DNA from 2 places in the Comamonas sp. MYb69 genome. Region 1 is predicted to be linked to the other one. Evidence: predicted binding sites of a transcription regulator. Region 1 holds the regulator's gene; the other holds the start of a gene.
The links. Region 1 encodes FNR, which switches genes on or off when oxygen is low (the NO sensors DNR and NnrR bind a similar motif). Its sites were predicted from a motif close to TTGATNNNNATCAA; they were not measured.
Positions count from the first base shown of each region.

Region 2: a site for FNR is predicted at 2,285-2,298, ahead of WH303_RS08980 (universal stress protein). Genes of this name have one in related genera too.

Region 1 is NZ_JBBGZG010000016.1:29,559-35,078, reverse strand. It holds gene WH303_RS19780 (hypothetical protein) at 1-19, shown strand, start outside; gene WH303_RS19775 (cell division protein ZapA) at 19-438, shown strand; gene WH303_RS19770 (sulfite exporter TauE/SafE family protein) at 886-1,707, shown strand; gene hemN (oxygen-independent coproporphyrinogen III oxidase) at 1,724-3,106, opposite strand; gene fnr (fumarate/nitrate reduction transcriptional regulator Fnr) at 3,257-3,979, shown strand; gene WH303_RS19755 (universal stress protein) at 4,135-4,578, shown strand; gene WH303_RS19750 (malonate--CoA ligase) at 4,689-5,520, opposite strand, start outside.
Region 2 is NZ_JBBGZG010000005.1:155,136-160,655, reverse strand. It holds gene WH303_RS08990 (Bug family tripartite tricarboxylate transporter substrate binding protein) at 1-759, shown strand, start outside; gene WH303_RS08985 (2OG-Fe dioxygenase family protein) at 851-1,600, opposite strand; gene WH303_RS08980 (universal stress protein) at 1,739-2,176, opposite strand; gene WH303_RS08975 (aldo/keto reductase) at 2,371-3,333, shown strand; gene WH303_RS08970 (SIR2 family NAD-dependent protein deacylase) at 3,353-4,126, opposite strand; gene WH303_RS08965 (VOC family protein) at 4,312-4,770, shown strand; gene WH303_RS08960 (SRPBCC family protein) at 4,822-5,289, shown strand; gene WH303_RS08955 (DUF1428 domain-containing protein) at 5,357-5,520, shown strand, end outside.

The DNA.
Region 1 (5,520 bases):
CTTTGACCAGGACGAATGATGAAACAGCTGGAAGTACACATCATGCAGCAAAGCTATATGCTGGGCTGCCCCGAAGGCCAGGAAGCACGTCTGCTGGCCGCCGTCAAGCATGTCGATGAGGCCATGAGCGGTATCCGCGACGCGGGCAAGATCCGTGGCCGCGAGCGCATCGCCGTGCTGGCGGCCCTCAATGTCGCCTTTGATCTGCTGGATTTACAGGTGCAAAACAGCCAGCTCAGCCAGACCGCCGACGCGCTGCAGGCGCAAGCCGCGGCCCAGTCTGCCGCGATGGCCGAGGCCCAGGCCCAGCCCGCCACCGGTGACCAGGCCAGCCTGGACTGGGACGAGCCCCGCCTGCAGTCGGTGATGCAGCGGCTGGACGCGGCGCTGGCGCCCGCCCCTGCCAAGGCCGCCGAAACCCTGGACACCAGCGCCTGAGGCTGGGCGGCAAGCAGGCGCCAACACCAGATTGCGGCGCCATGCAATGCCTCCTGCCAAAATATCAGCTTGGCGCTTTCTCAATCTAGCTAGCCAGCTATCTTTTTTGACCAATCCAGGCACATTGACATGCAGTTTTGGTGGGTGCAGCAGGCGCGAGCGATTACAATGGAGGCGTTCGCAGCCCTGCTGGACTTTATAGTTCCTTGAACCAATGCTCTACGAGCACGGGCTTGGTACATCACCTATTGAGCGTGATCGTCTCGCGTCAGATGAACCCAACGATAGGTTGCCCTTGCCCACCTGAACCCCCGGTTCAGGATGACGGTCCAGTGGATCCGCTGCGAACACCTGATTTTTTCGGGCAGGCTGCCCAACCTGTCTTCTCCTCTCCGCGACAGCGGGGTTTCAGGCCACCTGTTTCAGGTGGCCTTTTTACTGCGCGCCATGACTGATCCTCTTGTTTTGCTGCCGCTGTCGTTTCTGGACCTGATCGGCGGATTTCTGGCGGGCCTGCTGGGCATTGGCGGCGGCATGGTGCTGGTGCCCTTCATCACCTACATCCTGGGCAGCCAGGGGGTGGCGCCCGAGCTGGCGATCAAGATGGCGATTGCCACCTCGATGGCGACCATCGTCTTCACCTCGATGTCCAGCGTGCGCGCCCACCACCAGCATGGCGCCGTGCGCTGGGACCTTGTCAAACGCCTGGCCCCCGGCATTGTGCTGGGCGGCCTGCTGGCCAGCCTGGGCATTTTTGCGGTGCTCAAGGGCAGTTACCTGGGTTTGTTTTTTGGCCTGTTCATTGGTTACTCGGCACTGCGCATGTTCCGCAAGCCCAACAGCAAGGCCATGCGCGCCATGCCGGGCACGGCCGGCCAGGTGGCCGCTGGCGGCGTGATCGGCTGCCTCTCGGGCCTGGTGGGCGCCGGTGGCGCCTTTATCAGCGTGCCTTTTATGACCTGGTGCAGCGTGCCGATGCACAACGCGGTCGCCACCAGCTCGGCGCTGGGTTTTCCAATTGCGGTCACCAATGTCATCGGCTTCATGGTGGCCGGCCTGCACCTGCAGGGGCTGCCGCCGCATTCGCTGGGCTATATCTGGCTGCCCGGCCTGGCCGCCATTGCCACCTGCAGCGTGCTGACGGCGCCGCTGGGCGCCCGTGCCGCGCACCGCCTGCCGGTGGGCCAGCTCAAGAAGATCTTTGGCGGCATCTTGCTGTGTCTGGCCGCGTACATGCTCTACAAGAGCCTGGCGGCCTGGCAGGGCTGAGACCTGCCACAGCGGGCTAGATAATCCGCGAGAAGCGCGCCCGGTTGCGGTCGGCCTGCAGGTTCTTGTCGAACACCATGGCCACGCCGCGCACAAAGTACCAGCCCAGCTCGGTCACATTGATCGCCTCGTCGCTCAGCTGCACCAGGCCCTGGTCCTGCAGCTCGCGCAGCTGGGCCAGCTCGGCGGCAAAGTACTGGGCAAAATCAATCAGCCAGGCCTGCTCCAGCGACTCAATCGCCAGACTCCCCTGGCACATCAGGCCCATGATCACCGCGCGGCGCAGCAGGTCATCGCGCGTCAATGCCAGGCCCCGCACCACGGGGATCTGACCCTGGTCGATCAGGTCGTAGTACTCCTCCAGGGTCTTGGCATTTTGGCTGTAGGTCGCGCCAATGCGGCCGATGGCCGACACGCCCAGCGCCAGCAGATCGCAATCGGGCTGGGTGCTGTAGCCCTGAAAGTTGCGGTGCAGGCGCCCTTGGCGCTTGGCCACCGCCAAGGCATCGTCGGGCAAGGCGAAATGGTCCATGCCCACATACACATAACCGGCGCCTTCCAGCGCGGCCAGGGCCTGGGCCAGCATGGCGAGCTTGTCGGCCGGGCTGGGCAGGTCCTGCGCCTGGATGCGGCGCTGGGGCTTGAAGCGCTCGGGCAGGTGCGCATAGGCATAGAGCGCAATGCGGTCGGGCCGCAGCGCATTGACCTGCTCCATCGTGCGCACAAAGCTGGCCGGGCTTTGTTGGGGCAAACCATAGATCAGATCGATATTGATAGATTCAAAGCCGATCTCACGCGCCTGCTCGACCAAGGCAAACACCTGGTCAGCGGGCTGCTCACGGTGCACAGCCTTTTGCACCAGTGGGTCAAAATCCTGCACGCCAAAGCTCAGCCGGTTAAAGCCCAGCTGGTAGAGATGCTGCAGGCGCTCGCGGCTCACGGTGCGCGGGTCCACCTCGATCGAGTACTCGCCACCGGGCTGCAGATGAAAACGCTGCTTGACCATGTCCATCAGGCGGCTGAGGCCGGCATCGGTCAAAAACGTGGGTGAGCCCCCACCCAGGTGCAGCTGGCTGATGGTGGGACGGGCGCTGACGTGGGCCAGTTGCAGGTCCAGCTCTCGCTCGAGGTAGTCCAGGTACTCGTCGGCCCGCTCGGCATGCTTGGTGATGATCTTGTTGCAGGCGCAGTAGTAGCACAGCGAGGCGCAGAACGGCACATGCACATACAAGGACAGCGGAGCGAGCCTGCCAGCCAGGCCGGTGCCGCGTTGCGCCAGCGCCTGCTTGTACTCATTCGCAGCAAAGGCTTCAACAAATCGGTCTGCGGTAGGATACGAGGTGTAACGGGGGCCGGGAACATCAAAACGGCGCAGCAGGTCGGGGGTCAGGGAAATCATGTGGCTTCTTCCTAGCGGACCCCCAATGTGCCCCAAGCTCTGCCACGCGTCCTTGATGTACATCAAGAACCCATTTGGCGCCTGCACGCACAATAGGCGCATACGAGGAACGCCGTTCCTACATGAATATTTGTTCACGGGTATTGATACATGACATCCAACTCCATCAAAGTGGTGTGCTCCAACTGCAATTTGCGCGAGCTGTGCATGCCCGTGGGACTGTCGGCCGAACAAATGGAGCGCATCGACGAGATCGTCGCCACGCGCCGCAAGATCAAGCGCGGCAGCGCGCTGTTCCGCAACGGTGAGACCTTCACCTCCCTCTATGCGATTCGCACCGGCTTTTTCAAGACCAGCATCGCCACCGAAGACGGGCGCGACCAGGTCACCGGCTTTCAGATGGCGGGTGAGATCATCGGGCTTGACGGCATCGTCAACGACCGCCATTCCTGCGACGCGATCGCGCTGGAAGACGCCGAAGTCTGCGTGATGCCCTACTCCTCGCTCGAAGACCTGTCGCGCGAAGTGACCGCCTTGCAGCACCATGTGCACAAGGTCATGAGCCGCGAGATCGTGCGCGAGCATGGCGTCATGCTGCTGCTGGGCAGCATGCGCGCCGAAGAGCGCCTGGCCGCCTTCTTGCTGAACCTGGTGCAGCGCCTGCATGCCCGGGGCTTTTCGCAGCATGAGCTGATCCTGCGCATGACACGCGAGGAAATCGGCAGCTACCTGGGCCTCAAGCTCGAGACCGTCAGCCGCACCTTCTCCAAGTTTGCCGAGGAGAACATCATCGAGGTCAAGCAGCGCCATGTGCGCATTCTGGACACCGACAAGCTCCAGGGCCTGATCAACACCCAGGCCTGCTCGGCCTAAGCTAAGCAGCTATTCCAAGTCGCCGCGTCAGCGGATACAAACGCGGTCTGATCCGACATCCGCTCAAGCCGCAAGCGGCGATGCTCTGTGTTGAATCCACGGCAAGGCTGGCCCCTGGTCGCCCTGCCCTACGTCTGACCTGAAAGGAGCCTGCCATGTACCAACATATCCTGCTTGCCACCGATGGCTCTGAGCTGTCCGAGAAGGCCGTGCGCCACGCCCTCGCGCTGGCCAAGCTGAGCCACGCCACGGTCACCGCCGTCAACATCTCGCCCAACTACCCGCGCAGCTACTTCGAGGGCAGCACCATGCAAAACCCCGATGACATTGCGCGCATCGAGGACGGCTGGGAACGCGCCGCCCAGGGCATTGTCGACAAGGTGGTGGCCGAAGGCGCTGCCACCGGCGTGCCCATCAAGACCCTGGTGATCAAGTCCGACATGATTGCCGAGGCGCTGCTGGAGACGGCGAAAAAGGAAAACTGCGACCTGATCGTCATGGCATCGCACGGCTACCGGGGCTTGAAGCGCCTGCTGCTGGGCAGCGAAACCCAGCATGTGCTGACCCATGCGACGATACCGGTGCTGGTGCTGCGCTGATCGCCACCTAAGCGCATCCGCCCAATAGCAAACCCTCGCCTGCGGCAGCTTCTTGGCTGCCACAGCGCGAGGGTTTTGTCATGGCGGCGCAGGCCGCCATCATGGGCGCATCAGCCCTTGAACAGGCCCTGGTACTGGTCGCGCAGCAGGTTCTTTTGCACCTTGCCCATGGTGTTGCGTGGCAGCTCGCCCACGACAAAGCAGCGCTTGGGAATCTTGAAGTTGGCCAGCTGCTTTTTCAAAGTCGCAATGATGCCCTCGGCATCGAGCTGCTGGCCCGCCTTGGCAATGACCACGGCCACACCCACTTCGCCAAAATCGGGGTGTGGCACGCCGACCAGCGCGCTTTCGGCCACGCCCGGCAGTTCGTTGATGAAGCCCTCGATCTCGGCCGGGTAGACGTTGTAGCCGCCGGAGATGATCAGGTCCTTGCTGCGGCCGACGATGGTCACATAGCCACGCGCATCAATCTTGCCCACGTCACCGGTCTTGAACCAGCCGTCGGCCGTGAACTCCTGCGCGGTCTTCTCGGGCATGCGCCAGTAGCCGCTGAACACATTGGGGCCTTGCACCTGGATATGACCGATCTCGTCGGCGCCCAGCGCCTGGCCGTCATCGCCCTGCACCCGCACGCCCACACCCGGCAGCGCAAAGCCCACCGTGCCGCCCCGGCGCTCATCCTGGCCGCCATGGCGGGCATCGGCCTGGTAGGGGTTGGAGACCAACATGATGGTCTCGCTCATGCCATAGCGCTCCAAAATCGTGTGGCCGGTACGGGTCTGCCAGTCGCGGAAGGTCTCGATCAGCAACGGCGCCGAGCCGGAGATGAACAAACGCATGTGCTGGGCCGCCGCCTTGGTCAGGCCCGGCTCGGCCAGCAGGCGCACATACAGGGTCGGCACGCCCATGAAGACGGTCGCCCGTGCCATCGCGGCAATCACC
Region 2 (5,520 bases), on a different contig from region 1:
GGCACCATCGGTATCAGCGAAGTGGCCAAGGCCCAGCCAACGGGCTATGACATCGTCATGGGCCAGAAGGACAACGTGGTGCTGGGCTACTACCTGTACAAGGGCCTGCCCTGGAACCCCGCCAAGGACCTGACCCCGATCGCCCATGTGGCCTACTCGCCGGTTATCATCGCCACCTCGGAAAACAGCAAGTTCAAGACCTTGAACGATGTGATCGCCGCCGCCAAGGCCGATCCCGGCAAGATCACCTATGGCTCGCCCGGCAATGGCACCAGCATCCATATCGCTGGCGTGCTGTTTGAGAAGGCGGCCGGCGTCAAGCTGACCCACGTGCCGTACAAGGGCTCCAACCCCGCCCTACTCGACACCCTGTCCGGCAATGTCGATCTGCTGGTGTCGTCCGTGCCCTCGGCCATTGGCCAGATCAAGGCTGGCAAGCTGCGTCCGCTGGCTGTTACTTCGGCCAAGCGCAGCAGCTCGCTGCCCGATGTGCCTACCGTTGCGGAACTGGGCATGAAGGGCTTTGATGTGAGCACCTGGTACGGCCTGTTTGGCCCCAAGAACCTGCCCGCGCCCATCGTCAGCAAGCTCAACACCGAGGTCAACAAACTGCTGGGCCAAAAGGAAGTGCAGGATTCCATCCTGGCCCAAGGCGCAGAGCCCCAGGCCATGTCCGTATCGGACTTTGACAAGTTCTTCCACAAGGACTTCCAGGACGCCAAGGCCATTGTTGAGGCCTCGGGCGCGACCATCCAGTAAGCCCCAGGGCTGGGATACGACAAGGGCACCTCGCAGGTGCCCTTTTTGTGGCCAGGCCAAAGGCCCGAATGGCTAATGGCGATGCCAGCCTTCAGGCGCCGTCTCCCTGGAAAGCCTCGCGGCGCAGGGTCACCACCAGCGTATCGCGGTGGCCCGGTTCCTCACCCACTGGTTGGATCGGTGTGCTCTCATGAATCATGCGGGCATCGTCGAGCAGCATCAGCGACCAGGGCTCGGTCAAGGTAAAGCGCAGGCCTTGCGGGCCCTGGGCATCAAACACCCGGGTCTCCCCGCCCTTGATGCCTTCGCGCGCGACCAGAAACACCGCCACCAGGTCCACGCCATCGCGGTGCGCGCCTTCGGGGGTGGGCCGGCCAATGCCCTCGGCCGTGTCGATGCGGAACTGGTGGGCCTCGGTGTACCAGGGTGCCTGCCCAGTGCTGGCAAACAGCGCCTGCGCCGTATACCCCAGCGCCCGCATGATCTGGCGCCAGGCGGGCAGCGCCTGGGTGCTGGCTGCGACGGGCTCAAACCAGCGCTGCATGCCGCCATGCAAGGCGTTGTATTCCACCGGCTGCCAGTGGGCGCGGTGCGTCACCGCCTGCACCTGGTCGTCCTGCACCACATAGCAGGAATGGCGGCGCTTGCGGTAGCGGCCACCGTCTTTCAGGTAGGCATCATGGGGCATGGCCTCCCAGTGGCTGCTGAGTGCTGCCAGCGCATCGGGTGGGCAGGCTGCCCACTGCGCCACGGCCGCAGGGCTGAGCACCGCATAGCCATAGGCGCGCAAGGTGCCGTCCACCTGGTCGGCATCACAATAAGGAGGAGGAAAGGACTGCATGTAAAACTCCGTCAAGCGGGCGAGCTTACGGCGGTCACAAAAGCATTGCGTGCTACACAACTTTGGGCAGCGCCGCAGCGCTGCCCGGTAGCCATCGCCTCAATGAAAACGGCAGCAAGCGGGGTGCCGCCGCAGACCTTACTGGCGCACCACCAACACGGGGATCAGGCTGTCGCTCAGCACGCGCTGGGTCACGCTGCCCAGCACCAGCTTTTCCAGGCCCTTGCGGCCATGCGATCCCATGACGATCAGGTCGGCCCCCGTGGTTTTGACGGCTTCCATCACGCCGTCGTGCACGGAGTGGCCCTCGCCCATGACGGTGTCCACAGGAATACCGGCCTGCTCCATCGCAGTTTTGACGGCATCCAAGGCAGTGTGCGCATCGGCAGTGGCGGCAGACAGGTACTGCGCCTGGCCATAGGCAAAATCGGCGCCCACGCCGGTGAAGGGATAGGGATCGATCACATACACCGCAGTGACCTGGCTGCCAAAGGCCTTGGCAAGACCGGCAGCCTTGTTGACGGCAAGCATGGAGGTGGCAGACCCATCGACCGGCACCAGAATATGTTTGAACATAGTGTCACTCCTTTTTGTTGTTGCATGCATAACTTACTCTAAAACGCAGGGCCCGGCAAACCTGGCAGGCCCAGCAGCACTGCCACCTATGCGGCAATTGCGAGCGGTTTGCGCTGCATCAACGATAGCACTGCGCCAGCCCGCGCCGCATAATGTTTGCTCCGCCCTGCTGGGCACTGACGCGCGTATTCGCTATGACAACATCCCTGCGTTCTCTTGGCCGATCCCCTCTGCAAGTCTCGCCGCTGTGCCTGGGCGGCAATGTGTTTGGCTGGACGGCTGACGAGGCCACCAGCTTTCGCCTACTCGATGCCTGGCTGGATGTCGGCATGAACTTTGTTGATACCGCTGACGTGTACTCGCGCTGGGCGCCTGGCCACAGCGGCGGCGAATCGGAGCGCGTGCTGGGCAAATGGCTGCGCAGCTCGGGCAAGCGTGCGCAGGTGGTGTTGGCCACCAAGGTCGGCAAGGACATGGGCGATGGCAAGGTCGGCCTGCGCCCGGAGTACATCCGCCAGGCGGTCGATGCCTCCTTGCAGCGCCTGCAGACCGATTACATCGACCTCTACCAATCGCATGACGACGACGCGCAGGTACCGCTGGCCGATGTGATGGGCACCTTTGGCGAGCTGATCGCCGAAGGCAAGGTGCGTGCTGTGGGCGCCAGCAACTACAGCGCAGCGCGTTTGGCCCAGGCGCTGCGGACCAGCGAGCAGCATGGCCTGGCGCGCTATGAGAGCCTGCAGCCGCTTTTCAACCTCTACGACCGTGCCGTGTTCGAGCAAGAGCTGCAGCCGCTGTGCGTTGCGCAGGGCGTGGGCGTCATCAATTTCTACAGCCTGGCTGCCGGCTTTTTGACCGGTAAGTACCGCAAGGCCGAGGACGCGAGCAAAAGCCCGCGCGGCGCCAAGACCACCCAGCTGTATCTGAACGACCGGGGCTTGCGCATTCTGGCCGCGCTCGAACAGGTGAGCAGCCGCACGGGCGCCCCGATGGGCGAGGTGGCCGTGGCCTGGGTCATGCGCCAGCCGGCCATTGCCTCGCCGATTGCCAGCGCCAGCAACCTCGAGCAGCTGCAGTCGCTGATCCGTGCCAGCCAGTTGCAGCTCGATGCCGAGGCGATGGCCACGCTCAACGCCGCCAGCGCCGAGGCTTGAGCGAAGGCAAGCGAAAAGCCTAGGCCAGCAGAGCCGGCAAAATCTGTGCCGAAGGCAGGCGCCAGCAGCGGTCGGCCACGCTGTCGAGTGCGGTCGGCTCGGGGTTGATGACCACCACATGGGCGCCGCCCCGGGCGGCGATATGGGCCAGTCCGGCCGCCGGGTAGACATGGCCGGAGGTGCCAATCACCAGCATCAGGTCACAGGCCTTGGCGGCATCTTGCGCCTGCTGCAGCTCGGCATGGGGCAAGGCCTCGCCAAACCAGACCACCGCCGGGCGCAGGTAGTTGCCGCAGCCAGGGCATTGCGGCGGCGCATCGCCTTCGGTAAAGCGGGCATCGCAACAGGGCTTGGGCGGCAGCAGCCAGCGGTTGTCCATCAGATTGCCATGCAGGCACAGCACTGGCGTACTGCCCGCACGCTGGTGCAGGCCATCGACGTTCTGCGTGACCAGGGTCATCCGGCCGGGGTGGCGCGCCTGCCATTGGGCCAGCGCCACATGGCCGGCATTGGGCATCACCTGGCGGACCAGATCACGGCGGTACTGGTACCAGTCCCAGACCCGCTGCGGATGGGCCAGAAAACCCGCCTCGCTGGCCATCTCCTCGGGGCTGAACTGCGCCCAGTAGCCCGTCTGCGCATCGCGGAAGGTCGGTACACCGGACTCCGCACTGGCCCCTGCCCCCGTCAGCACCAGCAGATGCCGCGCATTGTGCAAGCGCTGTCGCAGGCTGGCAATTTCTGTATCGGCAAGCGGCAGGGCTGCAGAGGTATCCAAGGGATCAAAAGACATAGAGGCGGCAGTGAAGAACAGGCGCTCAGCATACGACAAGGCTTGGGCGCCACCGCTCCAGTCCAGCATCGCCGTGCAGGGAGAGCTCTAGGCGATTTACATTCAGAAACGGTCATCACGATTTGGAGATGGACACGATGGTCGGGCCGAGCCCAGAATGGCTGACCCACGACGAGGAGACAAGAATGCAATTCATCCCCTATCTGAACTTTGATGGCGATTGCGCCGAAGCCATGGCCTTTTACGCCCAGCTGTTTGGCGGCCAGATCATGCACCAGATGCGCTTTAGCGACATGCCGCCTGGCGAAGGCATGCCACCGCTCCCGCCCGAGGCGCAATCCCGCCTGATGCATGCCCACCTGCAAGTGGGCAGCCAGGCGATCATGGCCTCGGACACCATGCCTGCGATGCCCGGCGCCAGCGCCGAGACCTGCGGCGGCGGCTATGCCAAACCCCAGGGCATGTGGGTCTCCATCGGTGTGGATTCCGCAGCCGATGGCGAGCGCATCTTCAACGGTCTGGCGGATGGTGGCCAGGTTGCGATGCCGTTTTCTGCCACCTTCTGGTCGCCCGGCTTTGGCATGGTCACCGACCGTTTTGGCACGCCCTGGATGGTGAATGTCCAAACGCAGCCCGCGGCCTGAGGCCCTCCCCATCCCACTGCCAGACCCGCAAAACGCACCAAGCCAGCCACCATGTCCGTACAGCCCCATCTCCACGATCTGGTGCTCAGCCGCCTGATCAACGCCCCCGCCGCCACCCTCTACCGCTGCTGGACCGAGCCTGCACTGCTGGCCCAATGGTTTGTGCCCAAACCCTGGACGATTGCCAGCGCCGACATCGATGTACGCGTGGGCGGCGGCAGCCAGATCGTCATGTGCGACCCGCAAGGCAACGAATACCCCAATGCCGGCGTGTACCTGGAGGTGGTGCCCGAGCGCAGGCTGGTGTTTACCGACGCCTATACCGCTGGCTGGGTGCCAAGCGCCAAACCCTTTATGACCGCCATCATCGAGTTTGAGCCCGATGGCGGCCAGACGCGCTACACCGCGACCGTGCGGCATTGGAGCGAAGAGAGCCGCAAGCAGCACGAGGCCATGGGCTTCCACACCGGTTGGGGTACGGCCACCGACCAGCTGGTCGCCCTGGCCGCCACGCTGTAGCAAAGGCTCGATCGCTGCGATGTAGCGCCCACGCATAACGGCGCCGTTGAGCGCCCAGGAGACCACCATGCCCTATGTCGATGGATTTGTACTGCCCGTGCCCCGCGCCAATCTCGATGCCTACCGCGCGATGGCCGAGGCCGCTGGCAAGGTCTGGATGGAGCACGGCGCGCTGCAGTACTGGGAGTGCGTAGGGGACGATGTGCCCGATGGCGAAGTCACCTCGTTTCC